2 regions of the Cocleimonas sp. KMM 6892 genome follow, and region 1 is predicted to be linked to the other one. Evidence: predicted binding sites of a transcription regulator. Region 1 holds the regulator's gene; the other holds the start of a gene.
The links. The regulator PhoB, encoded in region 1, activates phosphate uptake and scavenging genes when phosphate is short. The targets are predictions, from matches to a motif close to GNNTGTCATAAAACTGTCANAT.

Region 1 (16,132 bases):
CGTGAAACCACGGTCCACATGGTTGAAGCGATCGCATCCGAAGTGTTTATACCTCTGACTGTTGGTGGTGGTATTCGCAAACTGGAAGATGTTCGCACAATGCTCAACGCCGGCGCGGATAAAGTAGCAATCAACACCGCTGCCATTCACAACCCAGAATTAGTAAAACAAGCCGCTGAATACTATGGCTCTCAATGCATTGTTGTTGCCATTGATGCCAAAAAAGTCAGCAAAGAAGGCGAACCAGATAAGTGGGATATATTCACCCACGGTGGCCGCAACGACACAGGTATCGATGCCGTTGAATGGGCAAAAAAAATGGCAGACTATGGTGCTGGCGAACTGCTTGTCACCAGCATGGATAAAGATGGCACAAAATCAGGTTTTAACCTACCTTTAACAAAAGCGATCGTAGATGCTGTTAATATCCCTGTTATCGCTTCTGGCGGTGTAGGTAATCTTCAGCATTTAGCCGATGGCGTGACCATCGCTGGCGCTGATGCAGTTTTAGCGGCAAGTATTTTTCACTTTAATGAATACACCGTTGGTGAAGCCAAACAATTTATGCAGGATCAAGGCATTGAAATGCGCATTTAAGGACATATTATGGATAAGAGTATGAGTAATAATACGCTTAGAGACGTTGCAGATGTTCTTGAGGCTCGCAAATCGGCTGAACCTGACAGTTCATACGTAGCAAAATTGTATGACAAAGGATTGGATGCGATTCTTAAAAAGGTAGGCGAAGAAGCGACGGAAGTCGTGATGGCTGCCAAAGATACTGAAAACGGCAAAAGCCCAGATAAAATAGTCTACGAAGTTGCTGACTTATGGTTTCATACCCTAGTATTATTAGCACAACAAAATTTACACCCAGATGACGTGTTAAAAGAATTAGAACGTCGATTTGGAACATCTGGTCTAGTCGAAAAAGCAAGTCGACAGTAAACGCACCAGATAAAAGCATTAAATTAAAAGTCTCTAACTTAGAGATGTTAGCGGTACATTAAAGAATCACAGAAGAGAGGAATAGTATGTTATACGGATTTGGATTAGGCGGAATTAGCCCATGGTCACTATTAATTATCTTAGTAATCGTAGTGGTTATCTTCGGCACAAAGCGCCTACGCAATGCGGGTGGTGATTTAGGCGGAGCGGTTAAAAACTTCAAAGACTCTATGAAAAGTGGCGCAGATAGCGTGAATGCCAAGAAAGAATCGATTGAAGATGCTGCTGACGATGTTATCGACGCGACTTCAAAAGTTAAAGACACCACTAAGTCATAAGTTTTTCACAATTTTAGACTAACCCCTTTCGAGTAGTTTTTAATGTTTGATTCTGGCTTTCTGGAAATGCTTGTCATTGGCGTGATTGCACTGCTAGTGGTAGGCCCTGAACGATTACCCGGCCTTGCTTCAAAGGTAGGTAAATTTGTTGGTAAAATGAAGGCATTTATTGCGAATACACGCGAAGATATCGAAAAAGAAATTCGCGCAGATGAAATGCAATCCATGCTTGCCCAACAGAAAGAAGAAATCAGTGAATTACGAGACATGATGAAAAACACCAGCAACGAAGTTTCTAGTGAAGTTAATGAGGCTGCGGAAATGCTCGGTGATAGCATCAATGAAGCCGAAAAAGCTTCCTCAACAAGTAGTAAATAGACAGTATGAGCGATAGTAAAACTTCGGCCAGTGAACTGCCAGCAACCGCTACGGGTGGTTTTCTTTCTCATCTTATCGAAATGCGAGACCGCCTACTAAGAGCGGTTATCGTTATCTTTGTTGCCTTTGTTTGTCTATTTCCCTTCGCTAAAAATATCTATAACTGGCTAGCAGCTCCACTGGTTGATCAAGGCCAGGAAATGTTAATCATTGGCCCTGTCGCGCCATTTCTTATTCCCATGAAGCTAACCTTAATGGTGGCTTTTTTAATTGCCCTGCCTTACCTGTTTTACCAGCTATGGTCGTTTGTTGCGCCAGGCTTGTATAAGCACGAGAAACGCTTAATTTATCCACTGATTGCTTCGAGTATTTTCCTCTTCTATCTCGGCATAGCTTTTGTATATTACATTCTGCTACCGATGATGTTTAAGATCATTCCGCAATTTGCACCTGAAGTAGCCGTCTTTAGCCCGGATATCGCGCAGTATCTCGATTTTACCATCATGATGTTTATGGCATTTGGCTTTGGTTTTGAAATGCCAATCGCCACGATATTACTGATTAGCACGGGTATGACGACCGCTGAAGATTTAAAGAAAAAGCGCCCGTATGTCATCGTTGGTGCTTTTGTTGTTGGCATGTTGTTAACGCCTCCTGATGTAATCTCGCAAATTATGTTAGCCATTCCAATGTGGTTATTGTTTGAATTGGGCATCATTTTTAGCGGCTTCTTTAAAACACGAATCGAAGAAGCGAGCGAAGCCAAAGATAACATCAATGCTGAAAAAGAGGCTGCCGAGAAAACTGCCGCTTCTGCAGCAGCAGGCACCGCCGCTATTAGTGCGGATAAACTCTGGGAAGATGATGATAATTATTATGAAGAGTTTGATGAAGACGATTCTGACAACACTATTCATAATGATGAAAATAATGAGACAGGGCTTAACGAATACACCGATGATGATGCTTTCGATATGTCCAGCCCATCTGATGCTGTAGACGAGTCTAAAGAGACTGATAATAAAGATAACGAAGATTCTCTGTCTGAAGGTAGTGGCGAAATAAGTGAGTCAGAAGAAGCTGAAAAATTCTATGGCACTGACGTGGTTGAAGATTTTGAAGAGCTTACCGACGACGAAATGGAAGCTGAACTGGATCGTATTGAAGCAGACGAAGATAACATTACTGATCAAAGCAGTGATGAAACTAATGATGACAAGACTGAAGATAATTCAGATACTGACATCGACGATACTGCTAAAGATGATACAAAAGAAAACGCTCCTACTAAAAAGGATGAAGACTCAAAAGATTAAGAATAATCTTTTGAGTGCTAAATAAATCTAATAAAAACAAAGCTTTGATAAATATCAAACCTCATCTTTAGACTGAATTACAATGAACTATTCAGTTTTTTCATGCTACTATTATTATACCTATGAATATTTAATGATAGTTTCATGAGTCGTGGAATAGCGGCCACAGCTTTCATCTATCCTTCTAAATATTTATAGTTTATTGTTTTTAAAGAATCACGAAGGGGAGCATCCTATGGCGTGTTTAATTAAAAACTTATTAGGGCTAACATCATTAAAAAACGATGATAATTGCGAAGTTCTACCGCCAATTGTTAGATCATTAGTTGGCAGTACGCTTTTTATCATTTTAATGGCAATAGCAAGTCACCTAATAAGAGTGTAATTGATAGACCACTAAAAAAGCCTGCAAATACTATGTTGTTTGTGGGCTTTTTTTCTTCCTGAGATAAGACTTTTCTAGGCCCCTCATCACTCTCATTTTTAGATAAGTCACCCCCCTACTTTGAGCGATATTTTTAAGGTGCTTTTTCCTGAAGAGCATCTTTTAAAATAACATTGTTACCCCACTGCACTCGTAAGTTAAACTACAAAGCTGTTTTACATACCTTGCTTAGCTCATCGAAAGATCTGCTCCCAGCCCACAAACACGATTTCAAATATGAGTATATTTTTTACAGGCTTGATCTTAGGTGCCAGCCTGATCATAGCTATAGGCGCCCAAAATGCTTACGTCCTTAAACAAGGGCTGATTAAGCGACACGTATTTATCATCTGCCTAATTTGCGCTTTATCGGATGCCATTTTAATAGTGATCGGTACAAGTGGATTAGGAAAGTTTGTGCATAACCACCCAGACTGGCTGAAGATCATTACCTGGTTGGGCGCGACCTATCTTATTATTTTTGGATTAATGAGCCTTCGCTCTGCGTTTAAAAGTGAAACACTAGAAATTGCGGCAGCAGATGGTAACTCACAAAACTTACGTAAAGTTGTGACTACCGTTTTAGCACTGACATTTTTAAACCCGCACGTCTATCTTGATACTGTGTTGCTCATTGGCAGCATTGCCTCACCTTATTCAAGCGAACAACGACTGTATTTTACCATTGGCGCAGTGTGCGCATCATTCATTTGGTTCTTTTCGTTAGGGTATGGAGCACGCTTACTAGCGCCCGTATTTGCTAAACCGAATGCATGGAAGTTTCTTAATATTCTTATCGGGTTAGTGATGTTCAGTATTGCCTACCAGTTAATCACCACCGACTTCGCCGTTATTTAAAAAAACGGCCCCTAAGTAGGGTGGTGGGTTTTGATATTTACTGTTTTACAAACAAAAAAAGAGCCCGCTAAGCGGGCTCTTTGATGTAACAAATACTACATTTTTGCATTTTAAAAGCTTACATTGATAATGCTTTTAAAGAAGTTGCAGCTGAAGAAAAAGATTTGCGCTCATCATCAGGCATTGGAATCATACCCTTTTCAGCCAAGTAGCCATCTTCACCCCAAGTGTTATCTGAAACGAATTCAGCAACAAACTCTTTGATACCCGGTACTTTACCCACATGGTCATTTTTGATGTACATGTAAAGTGGACGAGATACTGGGTATTCACCCGAAGCAATCGTGTCAAAGTTTAGTTCTTTACCGTCGATGCTTGAGCCTTGTACCTTGTCAGAGTTTTGATCAAGGAAGCTAAATCCAAATACACCCAACATATCAGGGCTAGCAACAAGCTTCTGTACGATTAAGTTATCGTTTTCGCCAGCTTCAACATACACACCATCTTCACGCACTGTGTGACAAATGTTCTTGTATTGTTTTTTGTCTGTCTTCTTAAGCGCTTTGATCCATGGAACAGTCTTACAACCACCTTCCATTGCAAGCTCAGCAAATGCATCGCGAGTTCCTGATGTTGGTGGTGGACCCATTACTTTAATGTCAGTTGCTGGTAATGATGGGAAAATCTGATTCCATTTAGTGTAAGTATTAGGGATCAATTTACCTGTGTAACCACCTTTTCCGTCAGTTTCAGGTACCTGCTTTGCTACTGCGAAGAAGATAGCCTGACGCGTTAACGCATACTTTGGAGAAGCTTTCGAATTAGCGATAGCAATACCATCGTACCCTACTTTAACTTCTGTTAGTTTAATGCCGTTATCTGCACATTTTTTGAATTCTGATTCTTTAATTCTTCTTGAAGCATTAGTGATATCTGGTGTATCGATACCGTTACCCTCACAGAAAAGCTTCATTCCGCCACCTGATCCTGTAGATTCGATTTTAGGTGTCTTGAATTTAGTCTTCTTACCAAACGTCTCTGCAACTACTGTAGAGAAAGGATAAACCGTAGAAGAACCTACGATTTCGATATGGTCGCGAGCCATTGCATTCGAGAATGAAAGGGTTGCTATTGCCGTTGCAACAACCAAGCTTACTTTTTTCATTTATTTTTGCTCCAAAGTTTTTATATAAAATCATTAATACAAGATTGGTAACAACGTGATTCATTGCTCACCAAAGCTGCGCAAATAATAGTTTTGGAATGTGACCGCTTTATTACAGAATTGTTAAGGTTTTATGACAATGCATCCAGCGCTTGTTAATTCTGGCTCATCTCTGGCTTAACTCTGACTAAGTTCTGATTCAGCGCTTATCACAGTGAAAACGATAACCAATGCCACGAACGGTTTGTATGGCGTTGTCATAACCTTCTATCGCCAGGGCTCGGCGTAATCTTAAAATATGGACATCCACAGTGCGCTCTTCAACATAAGGACTGCGACTCCAAACCTGATTCAATAGATTTTCCCGACTAAAAACACGATCTGGGTGTTCGATTAAAAATAACAACAGCCTGTATTCAGTTGGGCCTAAATCTAATGCCTCTCCCACTAACGAGACACGGTGTGACAATCTATCAATTTCTAGCTGGCCGACACGAATCACATCCTGCTCTTCAGCCTCTTGATTACTGCGTCTTAAAACGGCTTGAATTCTTGCTATCAGCTCTTTGGGAGAAAAAGGCTTGGTCACATAGTCATCAGCGCCCGCATTCAAGCCCGAAACTTTGTTCGCTTCCTCTGATTTTGCGGTAAGCATGATAATAGGAATTTGACAGGTTGAAACCTGACCTTTTAACGATCTGACTATATCGACACCTGATGCATCAGGCAGCATCCAGTCCATCAAGATCAGATCTGGATCATTGTTCTTTAACAGTAACCGTGTCTGAGAAGCGTCTTCTGCTTCTAATGTTTGAAAGCCTGCTTTTTTTAAAGCGAAGTCAAGCATCGATCGGATTGGCTTCTCATCTTCGACTAATAGTATTGTATTCATAGCCCTGCTGTTTTTATTCATTGACCTTGCTATTCAAGCACATCAATATTTCAGAACGATGACAAAAAACCTCTTGTGTAGAAATATCTGCAAATAAATGGATAAAAAAAGCCCCATTAATACGATCATTAATGAGGCTTAAATTCGCTGTTATTACAGCTTCAACATTTAGTGCTTGCCACTAATCTATACACCAATCTCGCCATTATCATCTTTCATAATAACGACAGTTGAGGCACGAGGGCGAACGCTAGTTCCTGCAGGCGTTTCCTCTGCCGCGTTTGTGCTATAAGGCCAATTACCCGGATGCTGAATATTCACAAAGAAATTCTTTTGATCAGGCGTCAAAGAAAGCCCTGTGACTTCACAATTATTCGGCCCAACAAAGAAACGTCTCAGCTCTGCTTGATTGCTTGCAGATAATACTTCCTGATTACCGTCCGCATCGACCAGTTTAGAGGGAACAACCGCTAGCATTTGATCGTTGGTATAACTAGTCACTTCGTCAGCACCGTTATCGGTTTGTACCCACATAATTCCGCGTGCATCAAAAGCCATACCATCTGGGCTCGCAAACTGATTGAATTCATCCAGCCCCGAAAGATTTGTTTCAGCATCTGCGTCTTCAGGTGATCCAAAGACAAAGATATCCCAATCAAACTCATTGCTACCCTCGACTTCATCCCAACGAATAATATGTCCGAACGCATTATTCAAACGTGGGTTTGCCGGGTTAGTCGTATCGGTTCGCTGCGTATTGTTGGTGAGTGTCAGGTAAACCGTGCCCGTTACTGGGTCTACTGCTGTCCACTCAGGACGATCCATTGGGGTTGCCCCAACTATATCTGCCGCACCAGCTGTATTAAGAATGATATCAGCCTGGCTGCTAAAGCTATTTGCCAATGTTTCGCTACCGTCGGCAGATGGAGTAGTTAATACCAAAGGTAACCACATTCCTTTTCCATCATCATCAAAACGCGCTACGTATAAAGTGCCAGAATCCATGTACTTAGCACCAACGTCCAAACGATCTGTTCTGTCAGCATCTGCAGGATCCCACATTGCAGTTGATTCAAATTTATACAGATACTCAAAACGTGAATCATGCCCGGAATAAAACACAATCGGCTTGCCAGCTTCTAACTTACCGTAAGCACAGCCTTCATGACGAAAACGTCCTAACGCGGTTCTTTTAACCGCTGTAGAATCTGGGTTATAAGGATCAATTTCTACGATATACCCGTAGCCATTTGCCTCATTTCTATAGTCTTCCAAGGCATTTGCGCCAGTTGGTGTTAGGTTAAATCGACTAAATTCACCTTGAACTTCATCTGCACTACCCGCTTGATCATGCCAGTTGTATCTGCCACTGGTTAAACTTGAAATACCAATTCGCTTCTGGTCTTCAGTCATGGTTGCTTCATCGGCAACAAAATAACCTGGCCAGTTTTCTTCACATGTTAAGTAAGTTCCCCAAGGTGTAGAACCGTTTCCACAGTTATTCAAAGTACCGCGTGTTTTGTTACCCGCCGTTGAAAAAGGTGTGATTAATGCCGCTGTCATCGCTAATGGACCAGAAATATCCATCTCAGTTGCTGCAGTAAAACGACGATTATGAGCGTCATCTTTAACCACTTGCCAGCCGTTATCCGTTAATTGAACACGCACTACCGTAACGCCATGTGCATTTATTTCTTTACGTACAAATTCCGAATCTCTAACCGCCCCGTCGTAGTGCAGCGCATTGCTATCAATATATTCATGATTGATACATAAAAGACCGTCTGTTGAACTGCCATCCAGAGGAAAGAATTGCATACCATCATGATGCATACCGAGTGAATTCGCCTGGTCTAAGGCGGTGTTAGTACCGTCACTCTTCCACTCAGAAGCGATGCTGTTTAGCGGCGTTCCCCATGGTGCTAACACCTGAGCGCTATAACCTAATGGCACCACAACAGCGTCTGTTTTAGATCCTGCGATAGATTTAAAACCTAATGAAAGAGATTCTGATGCTTCATCATCACTACTACTGCTGCTGTTACAACCCGCTAATCCAAAACTACTGAACAGACCTAAAGCAGCAAATGCAGCACCACCTTTAAGTACGTCACGTCTTGATAGCTTTTTTTCTAGCACGGATGAAAATGGCTCATTAGCGCTATGGTTATAACGCGTTGGGTCAAATGTTTCTTTACTCACAATTATTCCTTTTTGGTTTGATTTATAAAATGCCGTAGCAAGCCAGGGAATAGTAAGAAGATAATATGAAGGTTAAATTACAAAATGGTTAAGGTTTTATGAAATGCAGATTTTAATCGGATCTATATAAAACTAGAGAGAGAAATAAACAAGAAAGTCTGATGAATTAAATGAAAGGCAACGCTTATACATTTGCACCTCCCTAAATAGATATTAAAAAAAACGCCTATAAGTAGGGGGGTGCCTAATCAAAAAATTAACAAGGAATTAGTCGTCTACAACTCGACTGGCAGGGAAACACACAGAAAACGTTGAGCCTCTGCCCACTTCACTTTTGATATCCAGCTTGGCGCCATGTCGTTGGGCAATATGTTGAACAATTGCCAGACCTAAACCCGTGCCGCCTTTATCGCGAGAACGCCCTTTATCGACACGATAAAAACGCTCCGTTAAATGCATTAAATGCTCAGCCGGAATGCCTTGACCATCATCGACAACAGAGAGGCAGCCTTCGCCTTTTGCAGATTTCTTCCAAATCACTTTTACTTTGGTGCCATCCTGAGTGTGGCGGACTGAATTGTGGACGAGATTGCTGCATACACTGATAATTTCCGCATCAGAGCCTTTTATCTTCAAGCTCTCATCAATGTCTTTTTCTATAATATGCGTATCACCGGTAATCAATGTCGCTTCATCATGGCAGATTCTATTCAGAACTGAAGGTACGTCGATGATGCTGCTCGAGTTATCGCTCAGCTCGGAATTTTCCAGACGTGACAAAGTGAGTAGATCTTCGATAATGCGCTGCATTCTAATAGATTGATCAGAGGCTGCTAACACTGCAGGTTGCAAGCTATCAGGTAGATTATCATCTTCCTGCATAATCTCGAGATAACCTGCTATTACCGTCAACGGCGTACGTAGTTCGTGTGATGCATTGGCGATGAAGTTTTTACGCATTCTATAGATGGTAGCGCGTTCACTCACATCTCTTGCGACTAATAACTTCAAATCCCCCTGAACCGGGATAATCTGAATCGCCACTTGTCTTTCAAGGCCGTAATCGCCTGTAGGTAGACTTACTTCTATTTCTTTGGTGGATTTTGTTTCCAGCAGTTTATTCACTTGCGGTAAGCGAATAATGTTATCGATACGTTGCCCTCTGTCTTTTTTGATATCGACATTTAAATAGACCTGCGAAATACCGTTTGCCCAATCGATTTCATTATTGCCGTTAAGCACGACTGTTGCATAAGGTAGCGCGGTGATAATACCTTGCAAACGCTTGAGTAAATTCACCATGCGATCTTTGCGTCGATCACTCTTTTTATGCGTATTCTGGATTTGCTGGGTAATGCGTTCCCAAATGCCATTACTGTCAGGTAATAACGAGGGGCTTGCCCCCTTAATTAACCAGATATGTAGTTGTTTGAGTTTGTACAGCAACCAAGCGATATAAGTGACGAGCGAAAGAATCAGGGACAAGGACCAATAGCCCGTGAGCATGCCTCCCACAAAGGCGACAAACAGGACTAACGCGATGCGCCAGCGTTCAGTACTCCAGTCATTACTATCCATCTAATTTTTCAGTAAAGCGATAACCTGCGCCCCTCACCGTCTTTAACATGTCATCAAGCTCATAAGGTTTGAGCACTTTGCGCAAACGCAGAATATGGACATCGACTGTACGCTCATCAATAAACGTGCTTTGTCCCCAGACTTGATCTAACAGTTGCGCTCTGCTGTGTATTCTTTCTGGCTTTCGCATAAAATAATGCAATAAACGAAACTCTGTTTGACCAATATCCACAGTGGCATCATTGATCAAAAGCGAATTATTTTCCAGATTAATCACCAACGAACCTTTATCTGACTTACGCGTAATTGTTTTATCCACACTTAAACCTTGCGATCGTCTGATTAATGCTTTGATTCTGGCGTCTAGCTCTTTTAATGACACGGGTTTCGTCATGTAGTCATCCGCACCAACTTCAAGGCCTTTTACCTTGTCCATTTCTTCGGCGCGCGCAGTAAGCATTAAGATAGGTATATCTCGTTGAATTTTATTTTTTCGTATTTGCTTAATAATCTCGGGACCACTGATATCCGGCAACATCCAATCCAGCAAAATAAGGTCTGGGTTCTTCTCGGCAAGCATATCAAATGCCACCCCCCCACTTTCAGCGGCTTTTACCTTATAGCTCTTGCCCAGCAGAAACCCTTGTAACATTTCTCTTATGGCATGATCGTCTTCAACTAATAAAATTTCAAACATCTAATTTCATCGACCTTATTCTTCGCCGTCTTCAATGTCATACGGAAAGTATTTCGAACGGATATGCTCCAAAGACGTATGTCGTACATCTTTACCCTTCACCAGGTAAATAACATATTCACAGATATTCTGCGCATGATCAGCGATTCGTTCTAATGAACGCGCACACCAGCTTACTCTCAAAGCACTCTTTATATGACGCGGGTCTTCCATCATGAAGGTAATCAATAATCTCGACAAATTATCCAGCTCAACATTCACTTGCTGGTCTTTACCGAGAATTCTTACTGCGCCATCAGCATCAAGTCGTGCAAATGCATCTAATGAGTCATGCAGCATGGTCAAGACTAATTGACTCATGTGTGAAAGCTCGGAGTGCATTCTTGTGATATTTTGTTTTTTCGCAAGCTTTTTAGAATAGCGAGCAATTTTTTCTGCTTCATCGCCTATTCTTTCGAGGTCTGTAATGACTTTTACAACGGCTACAACTAAACGTAAATCAGAAGCGGTAGGTTGTCTTCTCGCGATCACACGAGTGCATTCCTCATCGATATCCACTTCCATCTGGTTAACTGCTTCATCGCCATTCGCAACGGCTTTCGCCAGCTCAAAATCAGACTCTAATAATGCTTTTACCGCTTGCTCTGCCTGGGATTCTACTAAACCACCCATTTTCAGCACTTGGTTTCGAATATCTTCCAGCTCTTCATTATAGCGCTGTGAAATATGCTGCCCTATTTCCATTTTTTTACCTTTTAACGTTACTTTAAGCGTGTACTTTTAACGATGCACATTTCGCTTAGGTTTATTCACCAATGTATTAACCAAAGCGCCCAGTAATATAATTTTCTGTTAATTGATGCTCAGGGTTAGTAAATACCTTATCGGTATCATTCACTTCAACCAGCTTACCCATGTGGAAGTAAGCAGTGCGTTGCGAAACGCGCGCAGCTTGCTGCATTGAGTGAGTCACAATAGCAATGGTATAGTTTGATTTCAGTTCATCCATTAACTCTTCAATGGTTGCTGTAGCGATAGGATCAAGTGCCGAGGTTGGCTCATCCATTAAAATTACTTCAGGGTCTACCGCAATCGCACGAGCAATACATAAACGCTGTTGCTGTCCACCTGATAAACCTGTACCTGGTTTCTGCAAATCATCTTTAACTTCTTTGAATAAGCCTGCTTTAATCAAACTCGCTTCTACCAAGTCATCAAGCTCAGAACGATTAGATGCCAAACCATGCAAACGCGCACCATAAGCCACATTATCGTAAATGGACTTAGGGAAAGGGTTTGGCTTCTGAAACACCATGCCGACTCTGGCACGCAGTAAAACCGGGTCTGTTTTCTTGCCGTAAATATCTTCACCATCCAGAGTGTGCTCACCGGTAACACGACAAATTGAAATAGTGTCATTCATGCGGTTTAACACGCGCAAAAAGGTCGATTTACCACAACCAGAAGGACCGATCATGGCAATAATTTCATTGTTGCCGATATCTAAGTCGACACCAAATATTGCCTGCTTATCGCCATAAAACACATCACAGTTTCGTGAACTCATTTTAGCGTTGTCGACTAATGGCTTACCCACCGTGCCATTGATTTCTACATCAAATTCACTACGGTGCTTTTCACCGGTAATTGCATCAACAGCAGGTTTTGGCGTTTCTGATTCTAACGGAGCCGCTCTTGGCATTCCTGGCATTGTATTGATAACGTCAGTCATAGTTTTTACTCAATTAATAAATTTGGTCAATCTCGTTGCTAGTACTTTATACCTGTTGATCTTATCTCAGGGAATAAAGCTTACCAGCGTCTCTCGAATTTCTTTCTAAGCATTATGGCGATTAGGTTCATCGCTACCAAGAACCCTAATAACACCATAATAGCGGCAGAGGTTCTTTCAGTAAACGCTCTCTCTGGGCTGTCAGACCACAGGTAAATCTGCACTGGCATAACCGTTGAGGGATCTAATACTCCGGTTGGCACTTCCGCCACGAACGCTATCATTCCAATCATTAACAGCGGTGCTGTTTCGCCCAGTGCTTGCGCCATACCGATAATCGTACCAGTTAAAATACCCGGCATTGCTAAAGGCAGTGTGTGCTGAAATAAGGTTTGGACGCGTGATGCTCCCAAACCAATGGCCGCCTCTTTAATAGAAGGTGGCACTGATTTAATTGCCGCACGACTCGCAATAATTATGGTAGGCAATGTCATCAATGTTAATACCAAACCACCTATCAACGGTGTGGAGCGCGGAACACCAAAATAATTGATATAGACCGCCAGCCCCAATAGACCAAATACGATCGAAGGCACAGCCGCCAGGTTGTTGATATTAATTTCGATGATATCAACCCACTTATTATTCTGTGGTGCAAACTCTTCGAGGTAAGCTGCTGCCGCAACCGCTATCGGGAAAGATAACATCAAGGTTACCAGCATGGTGAATAAAGAACCCATAATGGCTCCTTTCATACCAGCCTGCTCTGGCTCTCGCGAATCACCGTTTGAAAACAGTACTGTGTTGAAACGTTTTTCCAGCCTGTCTTCTTCTATCAGCTTATCGATCCACTCAAATTGATAATCTTTAAGACGGCGTTCATCTTCAGGAAGGTTTCGATCTATCTTACCCTTCATAAAAACATCAATATCATCTTTCGCTAAAAACCAGTAAGTCTGCTTGGTGCCGAGTAATTTCGGATCAGCCAACACATCATCACGGATGGTATATGCTGCCGAGTTACTTACTATATTTCTCAAGTCGCGTTTTTTCTTGCGCCCTGAAACACCCGGAAACATTTTGTTCAGACTCGCTCTAACTACTTTTTGGTAGTTTGCCGAATACAAGGCATCTTCATCGGAGTTACTGTTTACTTTTAACACAGACTCATCCAACTCGATATCAAGTTTCACATAGGTTTGCTGAAAAGCAGGCCAGCCCTTACTTACGATGGTGAAAAGCAATACCAATAAAAAGGCAAAACTAATCATCAATGAAGCAATACCAAACAGACGGAAGCGCTTTTCTCTAGCGTAACGCTTCTTTAAACCCGCTCTTATAATTTCAGTGGAATTTGAATTACTCATACTGCTCTCTATACTTTCGAATAATTTGCAACGCAACAAAGTTGAGCAACAAGGTGATAACGAATAAACCAAGACCCAGCGCAAACGCAGCTAAAGTTTTAGGACTATCAAACTCTTGATCGCCTGTTAACAAAGTGACTATTTGCACCGTAACCGTGGTCACTGCTTCTAATGGATTGACGGTTAAATTCGCGGATAAACCAGCCGCCATCACCACAATCATGGTTTCACCAATTGCACGAGATGCCGCAAGTAACACACCACCAACTATACCCGGGAGTGCCGCAGGAATAACAACCTGACGAATAGTTTCTGACTTGGTTGCGCCCATGCCGTACGAACCATCACGCATCGCTTGTGGCACAGCGGAAATAACGTCATCTGACAAGGAAGACACGAATGGGATAATCATAATTCCCATTACCACACCTGCGGCTAACGCACTTTCTGATGCCACAGACAAACCAATGGTTTCGCCTAAGTCTCTAAGAAAAGGAGCCACCGTAAGTGCCGCGAAAAAACCATACACAACCGTTGGAATACCCGCCAGAATTTCTAGCGTTGGCTTGGCAAATGAACGCACTCTTCTGCTTGAGTATTCAGAAAGATAAATCGCTGACATCAACCCTAACGGTACAGCAATTACCAATGCGATCACGGAGATCAATAAAGTACCAACAAATAATGGAATAGCACCGAACGAACCTGAGCTCCCCACCTGATCAGTTCTAATCGAGGTTTGTGGACTCCACTTTGTACCAAAGAGGAAATCACTCGCTGGCACAGATTCAAAGAATCGTATCGATTCGAAAAGCACCGAAAACACGATACCTACCGTTGTTAAAATCGCGATAGAGGCGCAGATGATCATTCCCCAGCGCACTACAGTTTCTACTTTGTTTCTTGCTCTGAGTTCTGGGTTAATTAATCGCCAGGCAAACAACATACCGAGTAAAGCCGCGACAAAAACCACAACCGTTTTCGCCAAAGTACTGATGCTTTGGAGACGTTGGTAATGATAGGCAGCATCGCGTTTTACAGCATCTGTTTCCTCGGCAATCTGACCAGAAACAGCGAGATTTTTTACTTCGTTAATGATTAGACCAAGCGTGTCTTTGGATTCAGCTTGAAGCGTATCTGGCAAACCAGAAACTGTTAATGAAGTAATAATGCTTGAGTTGAAAGCAGACCAAAGCATCAATATCAGTAACGCGGGGATACCTGCCCAAATTGCTACCATATAACCGTAATAGTGCGGTCTTGAATGTAAATTACGTCTACCCTTATCTAAACTAGATACTGCGATAGATCTTTTATGCCCAATAAAATAGCTAAAAATAAGCAATGCTATCAGGGTAATAAGAATGGTCTGTGTAGGCATGTTTATCTCAAAAAAAATTTAATTACAATCTTAAAAGTACAATAAAAAAGAACTTATTCTTTCTGGTCTGAATCGTCGAAGTTAATACGGGTTCGCAGTGTAAGATAAAATCTTTTGCGCTGTATTAACTATGCAGTCATCTATGCATCTAGCATGTATCAACGACTCAGGCCGGAAAAAACAAAATGTTGCCAAACCCCATAACTAGGAGAAGAAGAGGGTTCGGCAACTACTTAATTATTTTTATATTACCTATATTTAACCCGCATCCAGACTGAGTACTTTTAACTCTCTTGCAGCACTACCCACTTCTTCACGCTTTTCTTCGCTGAGTGGAATTAAACCTTTTTCAGTTAAATAACCATCATCACCCCAAGCATCTTCAGATGTAAATTCCGTAAGGAATTCAGCAATCCCTGGTACTTTACCGACGTGATCACCTTTCACATAAAAATATAAAGGACGAGAAACCGCATATTTACCGTCAGCAATATTTTCGAAAGAAATCTCTACACCATCGACAATCGCGCCCTTCACCTTGTCTGAGTTTTGATCCAGAAAGCTGTAACCGAATACACCCAAAGCATCTTTATTACTCACTAATTTTTGAACGATTAAGTTATCGTTCTCGCCAGCTTCGATGAAAGCACCGTCTTCTCGAACGGTATGACAAACTTCTTTGTACTTATTCTTGTCGGTCTTTTTCATTGCCTTGATCCAATCGATCTTCTTACAACCGCCTTCAAGGGCTAGTTCTGCAAATGCGTCACGAGTACCCGACGTTGGTGGAGGACCTAATACTTCAATCTTTGTATCTGGCAAACTTGGGTTAACATCTTTCCATGTTTTGTATGGG
Region 2 (16,132 bases), 770 kb from region 1:
TTATTTTCCGAACCAGGCAACATAGAAATTTGAGTAGTCCCATCATAAGCGGAGAAAATTTCTTCAAAATCACAGGGTTCTTTTATTGCAGGGATAGCAGTTCGCCCTGATTGCTCGCAAGCGGCAATGATAACGCCTTGCCAATGTTGCATCTTTTTTTCGAGACGATTGCTTTTGAGTTTTATGACACTGCGTTTTGTATACATCGGTTGAATCGTAGAAACACCCAGTTCAACGGCTTTTTGAATCGCAAAATCCATTTTATCAGGCTTGATATTCGCCAATATTAAGGTAATAGAAAGTGATGATTCGCGATTTACAGGATCGTATTCTTCCACAATCACTTGTGAATTTCGTTTATCTGTCGCACTAACTTTTGCCGCATATTCTCCGGATTGTCCATTAAAGAGAATCAGATCATCTCCTTCTTTTAAGCGTAACACTTGCACGGCATGACGATGATTGGCCTGAGTTAACGCCAATTCTTCACCCACTTTTATGTCACCTTCCTGATAAAAACGCGAAACTCTCATTTGTCTATATGCCTGTTAAAATTACTTGCCGATTGATTATGCATCTAGCAATAAAAATTGTCCGTTATATTTATGTAATCGACGCTATATTGCAATTAATACATTCTATACACACAATGTATTATAGTATTTCAGAATATTATTGTTTTCTGTTATACTCGGGCAAATTACGATATAAACATATAATTTCAGAGGTAGAAAAATGGAGCAGAAAAAACTAGCTATTATCGCCACTAAAGGCACACTGGACTGGGCTTACCCTCCTTTTATTCTGGCATCAACAGCGGCTGCTTTAGGTTATGAAGTAGAAGTTTTTTGTACATTTTATGGCCTACAACTTTTAAAGAAAGACATCAGTGATCTACAAGTTAGCCCACTTGGAAATCCTGGTATGCCGATGAAAATGCCAGTAGGACCAAAATGGTTCAAGGATATTAACTGGAATATTCCTAATATTATTCAGTCGAACCTACCTGGCTACGAAGCCATTGCGACGACCTTAATGAAGAAGACGATTTCCAATAATGGTGTGGCTTCAATCTCGGAATTGCGTGAGTTATGTCAGGAAGCAGAAGTTAGATTTCTCGCGTGTCAGATGACGGTTGATCTCTTCGGCTTTGATGCAGAAAAAGATTTTATGGATGGTCTGGACTATGTAGGTGCAGCAACTTTCTTTGATTTTGCTGGCGAGTCAGATATCTGTTTATACATCTAACTAGCTACAGTAATCGCAATCGAACATTAAAAAGCCGACGTTATCGTCGGCTTTTTTGTATCGTTTTATTGTTCAAACAGAACTCTGACACTAATATTTTTGTAACTCTGTAACCACGGCATTCACCAAATCATCATCGTGACCCTCAAAGAAGTGATTTGCGCCTGCAATTTTCTGCTGTTTGTATCCTTTGTTTTGTGAGGCTGCCTGTTTTCTAGTCTCTGTTGAACTCAACACACCTTCCAGATCTTTTTCCCCGTATAAATCTAAAACCGGAATTTTAATGTTTTTTAGAAACTGCTCATTATCTGTATTCATTCCAATACCGATGTAGGCAATTATCGGCGTTTCTGTATGCGCTTCTTTATAGACTTTTTTATGCGATAAGTAGTAGTTAGCCATGCGTGCGCCCAGACTATGCGCAACGATCACTACTTTCTTTGCGCCTTCCTTAGCCAGATACCGAATCCCTGCATCAATTCTGGCGGGTACTTCTTTCATCAAGGGTTCGTAGTCTTCACTGTCTGCATCATTTGCAAGAACTGGCATCTGCAGTGAGAGCGTATTCCAACCCTTTTCTGCTAACTCAACACGCAGTGGCTTTACGACGGTTTCCCAATCTGGATGAATACCAATACCATGGATCACGATTACAGCCACATCACTTGGTTCGTCTGCACGCGTATCGATAGCTAAGAAGTCATTACTACCATCGTTCAACTCTATCGCTTCGCCATCAAACAAAGAATCACTGATTTGTTCTGCCCAGCGCTTTTCTTTCTCAAGATCACTGGCAAACACAGAGGTCACTGAAAACAGGCATGTTAAAGCCAATGCAAAAAAAGCCCTGTAAGTGGGGAGGTGTCTTTTATTTTTCATGAAATGCTCCATTTTTAAAATGAATGTAGCACAACCGATAGAACAGAAGAAGATTGAATATCTTATTCCCAGTCGAATATTTTAGTCCTAATATTTCAGCCCTAGTATTAGAGACTTGCTTAAAGTGATAACCACTCTTTCGCGATAACGCCACCAGAAAGGTGTTGAATCGAATCTATTGCATTATTTCTAAACTTTTGCAGCATAAGCTCGTTATAAAACAAGTCGTCTATGGCTAGGGTAAAAGCCTCGGTATTTTCATTTTCGACCAGTAGCCCATTCTCACCATGACGAACGATCTCTCTCGGACCTGTCGGGCAATCAGTCGCAACCACAGGCGTTTTAAGTGCCAAAGCTTCAATAAGAACCATCGGAAATGCTTCGGTACGACTGGTTAATGTCAGGAATTTAGCACCAGCGAGATAGGGAAAAGGATTGCTTTGGGTTCCTACAAAATGCACTTTATGATGGATTTGTAATGAATTTACCTGACGCTCCAGATCCTCTCGAAGATCGCCATCACCCACAATAATCAGGTCACAGTCCTCCTTCATCTTGCTGTTAGCGTATGAATTGATTAGCAAGTCGTAACGTTTTACTTCGTGGAATCTGCCTAGTGCAACGATATAAGGCTTAGGATGCTCATAAGGTTTTTCGACCTGCGCAACAATGTCTTCCACATCAACCGGATTATAAATACGAGAAACATTACTCAATGAATAATCTGTTTTGAGTATTGAGGCAACATCTTCAGAGACCGCGATAATATTCTTAACCCGAGGATAAGTAAGCTTCACTAGTGTAGATTCGAAAAAGCTGAGTTCACGAGGGTTACAATGCACGGACAGTGCAGCGTCATTAAAGACTAAGGCTGTCGGGAAATTAGCGGTTTCCATAAAGCCATAAACATGATCAAACTTTTCTTTTTTAATCAGCTTTCTTAAACGATAGGCACGTTTCAAAACATTGAATGCTTTACCAATAATGTTGTCTTTTTGTGGGCAATCCAGATGAATCAACTTTCCGGGCGCATCGTAGTGTATATCGTCATCCTGAAAAATAACGATACTAACCTCATTTTCTTTCGCTAAAGCATTAGCAAGATTAATTGCCACACGTTGTCCGCCACCTAAATCTAGGTCCGCGATAATGATTGCGATCTTTTTCATGAATTGCCCCGGTTATGTTGTCTGTATTACTGTGTAGACAATCAGTGCATAAGTATTCAGTAAAAAACCATGAAATGGTAATTTTAGTAGACGAAATGATGATCTTAATGACCAAAGCGTCTTTTAGGCAGAATAATAACCGCTAAAAGGTTAAATTAAAGCCTATTTTTTCTAACCACACTTTTTCTTGAGTCAAGTCTGCTTCTAACAATGCCTGATCTTTAAGCGACTTAGAGCAGGTGATATGCATACTGTTTTTTGCCGCAGTAACAGTTGGCAGGATTTCTTTATCCTGTCTGGAACGGTGCAATAATACTGAAATACGTAATAGCACACAGAGATAGATGATCGTTTGACGGTCATCTTCTAGCAAGGTGTCGAATATTTCGCTTTCTATTTTTTTACGATGCGTTTGCACCATGACCGCCAACCAATGCTGACGTCTCTGGTTAAAACCGGGTATATCAGCATGATCCAGAATGTGCGCACCTTGTAATTGATGTTTATCGTGGGTAATGCTCATGCCCAATTCGTGCAAATCTGCCGCCCAGGCCAGTGTATTGCTACGCTTTTTATTCAAATTCCAGTCTTTTCTAACCTGAGAAAAGCAATGCAATGCTGTTTTCTTTACTTGTTCTGCGTGCTCTATATCGATATTAAAACGACTCATCAGGTCTTTTACAGAACGATCACGGACATCTTCGTGATTTATTCGCCCCAGCATATCGTAGAGCAAACCTTCACGCAGGGCCCCTTCAGACACGGTCATTTCTTCTATGCTCAATGCCTCAAACACTGCGATGATCACAGCAAGTCCACCCGCATAAACAGGCGCGCGGTTTTGATTTAACCCCGGTAAATTTATATCGTCGGTATTGCCAATAGCGATTAATCTATCCCGAATTTCGTATAAACCATCTAGCGTTATCACAAACCGGCCCAATTCAAGTTCCTGAATAATAGCCAGCGTAGCCTTGATTGTTCCCGAAGAACCTATTGCACGCTTCCAGTTTTGTTGAGAATACTCGCGTTGAATCGGCATTATCTCAAGGCGTAAAACGGTATTTGCCGTCTGCCAATTAGCTGGACTCAAATCACCATTGGGGAAAAATCGTTTAGTGACACTAACCGAACCGAAATTAAGGCTCTCTAGACGTTTAGGCTCAAATTTTTTGCCGACAATAAACTCGGTACTACCACCACCAATATCAACGACCAGCTGCTTGCCTTCATCATCGGATAAGGTATGCGATACGCCCAGATAAACCAGACGAGCTTCTTCACGCCCCGGAATAATATCAATACGATGGCCGAGCGCTTTGTTTGCCTTGCGCAGAAACTCTGTGGAGTTATTCATGGTGCGCAGTGTATTGGTACCCGCTGCTTTGACCGCTGATGATTTTAAATGCCGAACACGATCACCAAAACGTTGCAGACATTCCAGTGCGTTTTGCGCGACTGCTCTGTCCATATTATTGTATTCGTCGAGACCACCGCGTAAGCGCACCATTTCTTTCATTTGATCAACCATGGAAAAATTACCATGTTCATCAACGCGCGCTACAATTAGGTGAAAACTGTTTGAGCCAAGGTCTACCGCGGCAATCATTTCGGGGTATTTCCTTTGCTCAATATCACTAGATTTTGTCATATCATGAAGATAACGCCTGAATCATTCTGAATCAATAAGTGTTATCAATATCGATAGAAATAATCACAGTAGGCGTCTATCACACCTTTCTTCATTGTTAGACTTCACGAACTATTTTGATTGAGCTTCGCGCAACTCATTCCAAAAACGGTATTTAATTTTTTTGATGCGTTTAAGCGGTTTTCTTTTCTTCAATATTTTTGTTTTCATTGGATATATCTCCTAAATAGCGTTTCTTTCTTTTTTCTTTCATTTGCTCAAGATCTACCAGAATCAAGCTATCTATGCAGTAGTTGAACTCTGCATCAATGTTAAAAGCAATGAACTGGCACCCTCCTGGCTTGCATATTTCTGAGTATTGTTTGTATAAGGTTGGGACTTTGACTCCATAGTGTTTGAGTTTTTTATTCAAACGTTTGAAACTGGTTTTGTATTCACCAGCAAAATCCTCATCCGCAATTGCTAAAACCTGAGGCGTCAATTCAAACGGTTTCATTGCAGACGCCATTTTTTGTTTAGCGGAGAACTGTAGATTATAAAAAGACAAGATTAGTTCCGTAGGCTGTCGTGAATAAGCTTGAGACAAGCTAAGAGGACCGAACAGGTATTTGATGTTCGGGTTATGGCGTAAATAAGCACCTATTCCGAACCATAAGTAATCAAGGCTTCTCTTACCCCAGTAACGCGGCTGCACAAAACTACGGCCTAATTCGATTGCTTCTGGCAGATGATCCGTAAATGCTTCTTCAAATCTAAACAAGGCGCTCGAGTAGAGCCCCGCAACGCCTTTATCTTTGATGATTTTTGCGCATTCACCAATACGGTATGCACCGACGATTTCTAAGTCGTTGTCATCCCATAGCACCAGATGGCGGTAATAACTGTCGTACTTATCGATGTCTATTGAATTCCCCGTACCTTCTTCGACAGAACGAAAACTCAATTCGCGAAGTCTGCCAATTTCGTGAATAACAGGCGAATCTGCGGCGTAATCGTAAAGAAATATTTTCTTACCATCATCCGTTTCTCCCAATAATGGTGCTTGATAAAGCGCAGTCTTTAGCGCCTTTCTTCTGGCAGGATGAACAATAGTCTGTATCGTGTTAAACAGCGGCAGTTTGTTTTTACCAGACAATCGATATAACTGCTTTTTAACTAACTTGGCAATACGCTTGTCGGGCAGATCAGAACTGATAAATTCTGAAACAGGAATCGGCTTGCCCACATGAATGTTTAATTGTTTGTTTTCCTTATTGAACATTTCATGGACTAGCATGGCTGTGCCCAAAGGCTTATAAATCGTAGACATACTGTAAAATAAAGCCGAATTTTTTGCGTTAACAAACACCGGCAATACCGGCGAGCCAGTACGCCGAGCCAGCTTCAAAAATCCCGTTTTCCACTTGCCATCTCTTACGCCATTTGGCTTCACTCGGGATACTTCACCGGCAGGAAAAATAATCAATGCCTGTTCATTTTCCAGCACTTGAATCATGCTTTTTAATTGCACTCTAAAAGCAGCCTTGCCAGACATGACTTCAACAGGAAGTAATAAGGATTCTAGGGGCTTGATCTGCGATAGCAATTCATTGGCGACCACTTTTACATCGTGTCGTACAGATCGAACCATTTTCAGCAATGCCAGTCCATCTAGCGAACCAATGGGATGGTTGGCAACGATAATGACTCTGCCTTCTGCAGGAATATTGTCGTAAGATTTAGCAGTAGCCTGATAGGTAAAATTAAAGTGTTGCAGCACTTTATCCAAAAAAGCAAAGCCCACTAAATGCTGGTTTTCGGCAATAAATCGATTAATCTCCTTTTCTCGAAACAAATGCCTGATTGTTTTAAAAAACAAATTTGAGCCCGGCTTATCTGCCAGAGATGGGTTCACTTCTAATAACTTCTTCTCTAAATCAATCACTTTGTTATGCCTTTAGAATTCTTTTAATAAACATCGCAACAAAGAATAAACCTGGCGTGTTAAGAAAAGATGAATGCAATATTAAAGTTTGATGACTTCACACAGCTTCGTTGTAAGCCAGCCCTTGCTTTGCAACAATCAAAGCAACAATGATTTATTTATTAATTAAAAATTTAAATAACATCCCCACACTTTGCTGGGTTCTTACTATACTCATTAGTAGAACGTTTATTCCTTACTATTTAGCAGTTACAAACTTTACTAAAAACAATTACTTAGGAGCGTTAATATATGGCAGATAAGATCTATGTAATCGATACCAACATCATTTTGCATAATCCTCAGGGCATCAAACAACTATCACAAGACAACAATAATATCGTTGTAATACCAGAAACAGTCTTAGTTGAATTAGAAGAATTTAAAAAAGGCTCAGGAGAACTGAGCTATCAGGCAAGAAGCTTCGCACGCATGTTGGCCGCTTGCAAAGTCGATAAAATAGATCAGAAAAAAGAATGTAGAGTGGTAAAACTCCGGTTTAATCATTCTGCCTCCATCCACCTTTTCTCAAAAAACAAATACGAATCAGATCTGGATGCTGCACACATCGCAGAATCTAACGATAAACGTATCGTCGAAGTCGCAGAAGCCGCGCAAAGCTATTACAGAGGACACAAGATTGTGTTTCTCTCTCTGGATATTTATGCCCGCATGTTCGGCTTATTCAGCGGTATAAAAGTTCAGACCTTGTACGAAGACAGATCTGACCTTCCTCCCTTCCATTTTTTCAAATCCATCGAAGTCGATTCAAGCTTATTCAATGGCATGCAGAATAGCGACATCACCGATTACGATGATAATTACCAGAACGATAATTTTAATTACGAATTCGCTTCTAAAGACGGCAATCGCCAATACGGCATCGTCAGTAAAGGCGGAAAAATAGACATCGTCAATGAAAAAGAAGACTTCAATGGGCTGAGCATTAAGCCGATGAACATGAAGCAAATGTTTCTGTTGAAGGCGATGCTCAGTGACTATTTCGACATCACCGTCGTGGATGCCAAGGCAGGAAGTGGTAAAACCTTGCTGGCATTTGCTGCTGCCATGCGATTAATCGATCTGGGGCATTATGAAAAAATCGTTTATGTTCGAAACTCCATCGAAAGTGTCGACAAAGGCGCAGAGGTTGGCTTCCTATCTGGCAACGATGAAAAGTTTCGCGTTTACAATATGGCCTTGTATGACACGCTGGAATTTATTGCGAAGACCCAGTTGAAGCGCCGCGAAAGTGTTCTTCAACAAGAAGCACTTGAAATGAAGGTCGAGTATTTGGTGAACAAATACAACATAGAAAAGCTCTGGCCCGGCGAAGCGCGTGGACGTACATTAAGCAATGCCATTGTGATACTGGATGAATGGCAGAATAGCTCGAACAATACGACTCAACTGGTTTTATCGCGACTCGATCAAAGCTGTAAAGCGATCATTATTGGCTCAAACCGCCAGATAGATAATATCTACCTGAATCGCTACAACAATGGTTTAACGACACTACTCAAACAAACCACCAACAAACACGAAGAAGTGTCTATGTATGCGATTGAACTAGAAAGATCGGTTCGTGGTAAATTTGCGCAATTCGCCGAAGAGATATTTGAGAAACGCGAGAATTAGAATGCGTGACCATTTTAGTCACAATAACACTTTCCTAAAAAACGCCCTATAAGTGGGGGGGTGGCTTTGGTATTGATTGTTTCTTATCGGGAACCGGATCATAGCCACCTTCATTCCACGGATGGCATTTACCAATACGTTTGAGTCCCAACCAGGTGCCTTTGATGGCACCATGCTTATCGATGGCTTGATGAGTATAACTGGAACAGGTGGGTTCGAAACGACAACTGCTGCCCAATACAGGGCTTAGAAATATCTGATAGCCACGGATGATTTTAAGAAGAAACCATCTCATCATATTTTATTTTTTGTAGAGTTCTTCGGGATCAATGAGTGGTTCGGAATCGGTTATCAATTCGCCATCTTTAACGACTTGATAAAAACACGAACGCCTGCCCGTATGACAAGCAGGTCCCGTTTGGTCGACCAGCATTAACAGTGTATCTGCATCACAATCGACCCTGAACTCTTTGAGCATTTGCACTTGCCCAGAGCTTTCGCCCTTACGCCAAAATGCCTGACGGGAACGAGACCAATAGCAGACGCGTCCCGTTTCCAGAGTTTCTTCAATCGACGCTTTATTCATCCAGGCCATCATCAATACTTCATGAGTATCAAATTGCTGGGCAACTGCAGGGATTAATCCGTCTTCGTTATACTTTAAATCGTCGATAAATTTCATAATAGCGTTAGGTTATTAGATTATCTGGCCGGGTTCTTTGCGTACATATTTCGCTTCTTCACATCGGGCAAGATAATCTGCCCAATATTCTTCGTAATTGTCGCCAAGTTCGCGCAATAGTCCCCAGTCATAGAGGCCACTGTCGTGATTGTCGTCGAAACCCAGTTTTACAGCATAGTGACCAATGGGTTCGATCTCTTTGATATTGACGTTTTCTTTGCCCAGCTGTAAAACTTCCTGACCGGGACCATGACCACGAACTTCCGCCGATGGAGAGTAAACGCGCAAGTATTCACAAGGTAGATTTTGAACCACGCCATCAGGCCATGTAAGTTCCAGAACTCGAGACTTCTGGTGTAGTGCTATATTTGTTGGTGTCATTCTAAATCCTGTTTCAATATGTTAATGATCTAAATTCTAATCATTGCTAGTTTATCCTAATCAGTATCGATTAGATAAAAGCATCTATTTCTTTACGTCACGAATTTTCTTATTACTAATGTTACTAATAAATAAAGAAATTAAAGAATGTATCTGCTTAGATCTTCATCTTCTATTAGTTCGCCCAGTACATCATCAACCATTTTCGCATCAACTATCACGGTTTCCGTGCAATCCGGTGCGCAGAATAATACTTCTTCAAGCAATCTTTCTACAATCGTATGTAAACGTCTCGCACCAATGTTTTCTGTTTGTGCATTGACCTGAAACGCAGTTTCCGCTATTCGTTGAATACCATCATCAGTAAACTCTACTTTTACACCTTCTGTTTGAAGAAGGCCCTGGTATTGCTCAGTCAGTGATGCGTTTGGTTCAGTCAAAATACGCTTAAAGTCATCCGCTGTTAATGCACCAAGCTCTACACGAATCGGTAAACGACCTTGAAGCTCAGGAATCAAATCAGAAGGCTTAGCCATGTGGAAAGCGCCTGAAGCAATAAACAAAATGTGATCTGTTTTGATGATACCGTGCTTAGTTGTTACCGTGCTACCTTCAATAAGAGGTAGAAGATCTCGTTGCACACCTTCGCGAGAAACACCCGCACCACCCTGCTCACCTTTTTGAATCACTTTATCGATTTCATCGAGGAATACGATGCCGTTTTGCTCCACATTCTCGAGTGCTTTAAGCTTTAGATCTTCGGTATTAACCAGCTTATGCGCTTCTTCTTCTGCCAACTCTTTCAGCGCATCTTTAATTTTAAGCTTACGTTTCTTAGTCTTGGTACTGCCCATGTTCTGGAACATGCCTTGCAACTGACTCGCCATGTCTTCCATTCCGGGAGGCGTCATGATTTCCACACCTAATGGGCTGGCAGAAACTTCAATTTCAATTTCTTTATCGTCTAGATCGCCTTCGCGTAATTTCTTACGGAATTTCTGGCGTGTCGAACTATCTTCTACAGGCTTCTTATCGGTCTCGTTGCCATCGCTGTCCATACCGAACCAGTTAGCATCTTCTTCTGCTTTAGGTCTTGGTATTAGAATGTCTAACACGCGATCTTCTGCTGCATCTTCCGCGCGGTTCTTAACCTTCTCCACTTCCTGCTCGCGCGTCACTTTAATCGCTACATCAGCAAGGTCACGAATGATCGAATCAACTTCTTTACCGACATAACCCACTTCGGTGAACTTAGTCGCTTCAACCTTGATAAAAGGTGCATTCGCCAATTTCGCCAAACGACGGGCAATCTCTGTTTTACCCACACCCGTTGGGCCGATCATAAGAATATTTTTCGGCGTTACTTCTTGGCGTAAATCCGCATCAAGCTGTTGTCTACGCCAGCGATTACGCAAAGCTATCGCAACGGCACGCTTGGCATCATGCTGCCCTACAACGTGCTTATCTAATTCTTGAACAATTTCTCTAGGTGTCATTGACATAATAATTCTCGTTTTTTGCTGCTATTTTCTATTTTTGATTATGTGCCTATTTAAAACACACCCCCCTACTTTTAGGAGGTTTTTTATAAAATACTGTAATTATATTTTAGAGTGTTTAGATTTCGTTCTAGATCAAGGCAACATCGGGCGGAGAATGTGAGCGTATGTTAAATACGTGACCATTCGAGCACGATGTTAACGCCGAGCTAGGGCGAAAGATGAATGCTCTAAATTATAATTCTTCGATTGTGCGGTTCTGGTTGGTGTAGATACAAATATCACCTGCAATACCTAACCCTTTCTCCACAATCTCACGCGCTGATAATTCTGTATTATCTAGTAACGCACGCGCTGCTGATTGCGCGAATGGTCCGCCTGAACCTATCGCAATTAAGTTATCTTCTGGATCGATGACATCGCCATTACCGGTAATAATCAGTGATGTTTCTTTGTCTGCCACTGCGAGTAATGCTTCTAATTGACGCATACCTCTATCGGTACGCCAGTCTTTTGCGAGCTCGATTGCGGCACGCGTTAGGTTGCCATTGTGCTCGTGCAGTTTAGCTTCGAACTTTTCGAATAGAGTAAATGCGTCTGCTGTTCCGCCTGCGAAGCCTGCGATGACTTTGTCGTTATAAATACGGCGCACTTTACGTGCATTACCTTTCATAATGGTATTACCTAAAGAGACTTGGCCATCTCCACCAATCACTACTTTTCCGTTGCGGCGCACGGATAGTATGGTTGTTCCTCGATATTGTTCCATTTTCAGTCCAGATTTATTAGTGTTAAGTTTAAGGTCACCCCCTACTTTGAGGGCTTTTTTCTGGGTAACCTTTATTTTGATCTATTCAAGAAATAATTGGGTTAAATAAACTAATTTCAACAGATAGTTTTTAATTTATCTACGTGATTATAGCAGGCACAAAAAAGGCACCGTATAGGCGCCTTTTTCATTATTTACCGTGACGATAAATTACTGTGACTGACTAACCATGTAATCAACCGCAGCTTTTACTGCTGAATCTTCAAGAGACATATTACCGCCCTTAGGTGGCATTGCGCCTTTACCTGCTATTGCGGTTTGGTATAAAACGTCCATGCCCTGAGCGATTCTTGGTGCCCATAATGCTTTATCACCCATAATCGGAGAACCTGCAACGCCTGAAGCGTGACAAGCAAAACAAGCTGTATCGTAAATTTTCTTACCCACTTCATTGTCCTTAGCAGCTACAGCTTGTTGAGCTGGTACAGCTGCTGCAACAGGTGTAACTGGAACAGCAGGAACTTCAACTTTTGCTGGTGCTACTTCTTTAGCTGGCGCTTCTTCTTTAGCTGGCGCTTCTTCTTTAGCTGGCGCAACTTCTGCAACTGCTGCAGTCTCTTCCGCTTTAGGTGCCTCTGTAGTTGCTGCTGCAACAGGAGCTTCTTCTACTTTAGGTGCTTCTGTAGTTGCCGCTTCTACTTCTTTATTTGCTTCAGGCTCTTTGTTGGATGTTTCTTCTGCTTTTGGTGTTTCTTCTGTTGCTGCCGCTTTAGGTGCTTCTTCTGCTCCGCCAAGGTCTAAGCCTGATTCTTTAGTGATATAAAGAATAACCGCTTCTAGCTCAGAATCTGTAATCGATGGATCACCACCTTTAGCTGGCATTGAACCTTTACCTTCAGTCGCTGATTTCAGTAAACCTGCAAGACCATTAACCGCACGTGCTTCCCAAGCTGCCTTATCACCTAACTTAGGCGCATCTAAAACACCTGTCGCATGACACGCGGTACATACAGCATCATAAATTTCTTTAGGTGGACGTCCTGCAGCGTTTGCAACAACAGCACCCGCTTCTGCAGCGAAACCAACCGGCTTGATGTTATTTTCAGCGTTGAGAACTAACTGGGTATTATCAACTTCACCTTTCAGTGAATTTCTTTGATAGGTATTTATTAAGCTTGAAATTAAAACGTAAACTACCGCCAAAATCGCTAGTGCACTAAGTAAAAACATTATCTTAGATACATTATCCACCTTAGGTGCTTGACTTGCCATACTCTCTCCAACTTCCATCCAGTATTCAATAGGTGCAGGATTATATTCAACTGCACTAATATACTCTACTTTTTTGTGCGATTGATTTTTTAATCATAGCAATAGTTGATGTGGATCATGAAACAAATGATCCCCAACTGCTAAAAGTAAGAAAAAATTCTCTTAGTTCTCGAAAATAGAACCAATATCACTCTGTTATTGGTTCTACTGGCAAAAACCTCACTCAATTAAATGATATGCATCTGTTGCGCATATTCACGAAGTTCATCACGAAAATCAGGATGTGCGATCGAAATTAATGACAAGGCACGTTCACGCAGACACTTGCCGCGTAATTTTGCGACGCCATATTCAGTAACCACATGATCCACATCGTTCTTACTGGTGGTCACTACCGCGCCCTCTTTTAACATAGGCACTATACGAGAGATGGTGCCATTTTTTGCGGTAGACGGCATCGTAACAAAACCTTTACCGCCCTTTGAGATATTGGCCCCTCTAAAGAAATCTACTTGGCCACCTGTGCCACTCCATTGTTTAGGGCCCATGGATTCCGAACAACACTGACCGAACAAATCAATTTCAATCGTGGAATTTATAGCGACCATATTGTCGTGCCGACCAATGTTGTAGGGGTTATTGGTATAATCAACGGGGTGCATTTCTATCATCGGATTGTTATTCATAAATTCATAAAGACGTTTTGAACCCCAGGCGAAGGTGCCAATGAGTTTGCCTGGATTCCACGTTTTTTTAGAATTGTTTACCGCGCCACATTCAGCAAGTTCGAGTATTCCTTCTGTAACCATCTCTGTATGAATACCCAGATCTTTCTTGCCTTTGAGCGCCTCACAAACCGCATTCGGTACACCGCCAAATCCAATTTGCAAGGTAGATCCATCGTCAATCATCTCTGCCACGTAGCCGCCAATGGTGATATCCAGTTCAGATAACGGCGCGCAAGCCAGTTCTGGAATAGGATTTGAACATTCAACCACATGAGTCACCTGAGAGATATGAAGCTGGCAGTTACCATAACAACGCGGTGCTCCCTGGTTGACTTCGACGATCACAGACTTGGCTTTCTTAATCGCTTCCCACGTGTAATCGACACCTAAACCTAGACTAAAATAACCATGCTCATCCATAGGGGAGACAACCACACTAACCACATCTACAGGCCAGTAATCACGGATGAGTCGAGGAATTTCATGAAAATGACTAGGAGTAAAATCAGCCCACCCTTGATGTACCGCTTCTCGAGATGCGCCGCTAACAAAAAGAGAATCATGACGAATATGTGCTGAGGACTCTTTATCAAAATAACCGGGCTTTGCAGGTAATATCTGGTGAGTAACAACATCCTTAAGACTGAGCTTACGATCTATTAAGGCTTTTAAAAACACATCAGGCTCTCCCGCACCAACCGGCAGCCAAATGTGGTCGCCCGATTTGATAGTGGCTGCCGCATCTTTTGCAGAAAGCAATTTATCGTCGTAGCGTTGTTGCCAATTACTCATAATCGTCTAGTCCTTTAATTATTTATACACAGATATATTCAGATTAATTTGTACCATTTTAGTAGGTGATGGTAGTAATAATTACTGCTATCGCACTTGTTACGGAAACAGTAGCTCTTTGATTCGAATGAAAAAAGAGTAAAAAATGGCGCGCCTGGCTGGATTCGAACCAGCTGCCTCAACCTTCGGAGGGTTGCACTCTATCCAAGTGAGCTACAGGCGCATCCCAATCATTCTAACGAAAACGGGTACACGCTTCATAGACAATTTTCTAATTATTGATGAAACGATTCACCTGGTAGGTATTTTTTTAATACATAGATGATCTGGATTGATGCAAAGTCTATTGCCACAATTTTGACCGACAAACATCCCGTCAGGGATATCACCGATAAAAGCAGTATAACTGGCGGTTTCTGCCGTTAGTTTTTTGTTTATAGACTGCGGATTATCCCTGACGGTAATGCGTCCATGCCCACTGTTGGAAACTTGTCCTAACCATTCCCAACAATTTGTAACAGGGTCAACCTGACTACAAATACGAAGTTTTTCTTGTAAACGAACTCGATACATTTTCACTGTTTCCTTAATTAACAACAAAAAACCTATACATAGATGATAAGAAATCGGGTTAAAAAGTAGAGTTACTTTATATAATCTTATACAATAATGATACAATATTAATAGTTTTGCACAAATTTCACATTTAATTCGCACTCATTTCACATCCCCGATGTGAAGCTACCGATCGTGAATCATCTTATTCACACTTAATTTCGGGAGAACACAAATGAAACGTATAACAACATTATTATTTATTTTAGTCAGTTCGTTATTACTCATAGGTTGCGGCGGATCGAGTAGTAATACACACGATCCACAATTAAGAGCAGTACATTTATCACCAGATGCGCCAGCAGTTGATGTAAGCATTGAAGGTGATACCGCGTTGGAAAATGTTACGTATCGACAAACCAGCGGATTCTTATCCTTAGATGCCGGAAGCAATAACGTAAAGATACTTGTAGCAGACACGACTACAGCAGTAATAGATGAAACACTCGAGCTACAAACAGATATGAAATATACGGTACTTGCAGTGAATACTGCAGCCAATATTGAGCCTATTGTTATTGCAGATGATATTGAAAGCCCAACAAACGGTTATGCCGCGATAACTGCTGTTCATGGCGCACCATCAGCTCCCCCAGTCGACGTTTACTTGTCTGCACCCACCGATGATTTCTCGAGCCTCTCACCGACGCTTCAGGGTGTAGCTTTTAAAGCGAATTCAGGTGAGCTAGAAGTTCCAGCCGGTGATTATAGAGTACGAATTACATTAGCAGATGACAGTACTGTTATATATGACTCAGGAACTATCTCATTAGCATCAGGCATTGAATACATAGCGATTGCCGCAGAATCTAGTGGTGGCTTGTCGCCAATCGGACTCACTATCCT

Region 2: the regulator PhoB is predicted to act here: its motif matches at 6,950-6,971, upstream of OO007_RS05095 (lysophospholipid acyltransferase family protein).

The regions. Positions count from the first base shown of each region.
Region 1 is NZ_JAPFBV010000001.1:341,090-357,221, forward strand. Features, by position in the region: gene hisF (imidazole glycerol phosphate synthase subunit HisF) at 1-597, shown strand, start outside; gene OO007_RS01570 (phosphoribosyl-ATP diphosphatase) at 607-948, shown strand; gene tatA (Sec-independent protein translocase subunit TatA) at 1,035-1,286, shown strand; gene tatB (Sec-independent protein translocase protein TatB) at 1,329-1,664, shown strand; gene tatC (twin-arginine translocase subunit TatC) at 1,670-2,980, shown strand; gene OO007_RS01590 (LysE/ArgO family amino acid transporter) at 3,642-4,262, shown strand; gene OO007_RS01595 (substrate-binding domain-containing protein) at 4,381-5,427, opposite strand; gene phoB (phosphate regulon transcriptional regulator PhoB) at 5,627-6,319, opposite strand; gene OO007_RS01605 (PhoX family protein) at 6,506-8,521, opposite strand; gene phoR (phosphate regulon sensor histidine kinase PhoR) at 8,789-10,099, opposite strand; gene OO007_RS01615 (response regulator) at 10,092-10,796, opposite strand; gene phoU (phosphate signaling complex protein PhoU) at 10,812-11,540, opposite strand; gene pstB (phosphate ABC transporter ATP-binding protein PstB) at 11,617-12,528, opposite strand; gene pstA (phosphate ABC transporter permease PstA) at 12,609-13,895, opposite strand; gene pstC (phosphate ABC transporter permease subunit PstC) at 13,888-15,276, opposite strand; gene OO007_RS01640 (PstS family phosphate ABC transporter substrate-binding protein) at 15,535-16,132, opposite strand, start outside.
Region 2 is NZ_JAPFBV010000001.1:1,107,638-1,123,769, reverse strand. Features, by position in the region: gene OO007_RS05120 (16S rRNA (uracil(1498)-N(3))-methyltransferase) at 1-533, opposite strand, end outside; gene dsrE2 (sulfur carrier protein DsrE2) at 736-1,248, shown strand; gene OO007_RS05110 (DUF3530 family protein) at 1,339-2,127, opposite strand; gene OO007_RS05105 (glycosyltransferase) at 2,247-3,296, opposite strand; gene OO007_RS05100 (Ppx/GppA phosphatase family protein) at 3,439-4,947, opposite strand; gene OO007_RS05095 (lysophospholipid acyltransferase family protein) at 5,120-6,871, opposite strand; gene OO007_RS05090 (PhoH family protein) at 7,163-8,548, shown strand; gene yidD (membrane protein insertion efficiency factor YidD) at 8,595-8,846, opposite strand; gene hisI (phosphoribosyl-AMP cyclohydrolase) at 8,850-9,230, opposite strand; gene OO007_RS05075 (gamma-butyrobetaine hydroxylase-like domain-containing protein) at 9,246-9,611, opposite strand; gene hslU (ATP-dependent protease ATPase subunit HslU) at 9,752-11,107, opposite strand; gene hslV (ATP-dependent protease subunit HslV) at 11,346-11,879, opposite strand; gene OO007_RS05060 (c-type cytochrome) at 12,090-13,151, opposite strand; gene OO007_RS05055 (acetyl-CoA hydrolase/transferase family protein) at 13,379-14,671, opposite strand; tRNA gene OO007_RS05050 (tRNA-Arg) at 14,818-14,894, opposite strand; gene OO007_RS05045 (HNH endonuclease) at 14,963-15,244, opposite strand; gene OO007_RS05040 (DUF4397 domain-containing protein) at 15,462-16,132, shown strand, end outside.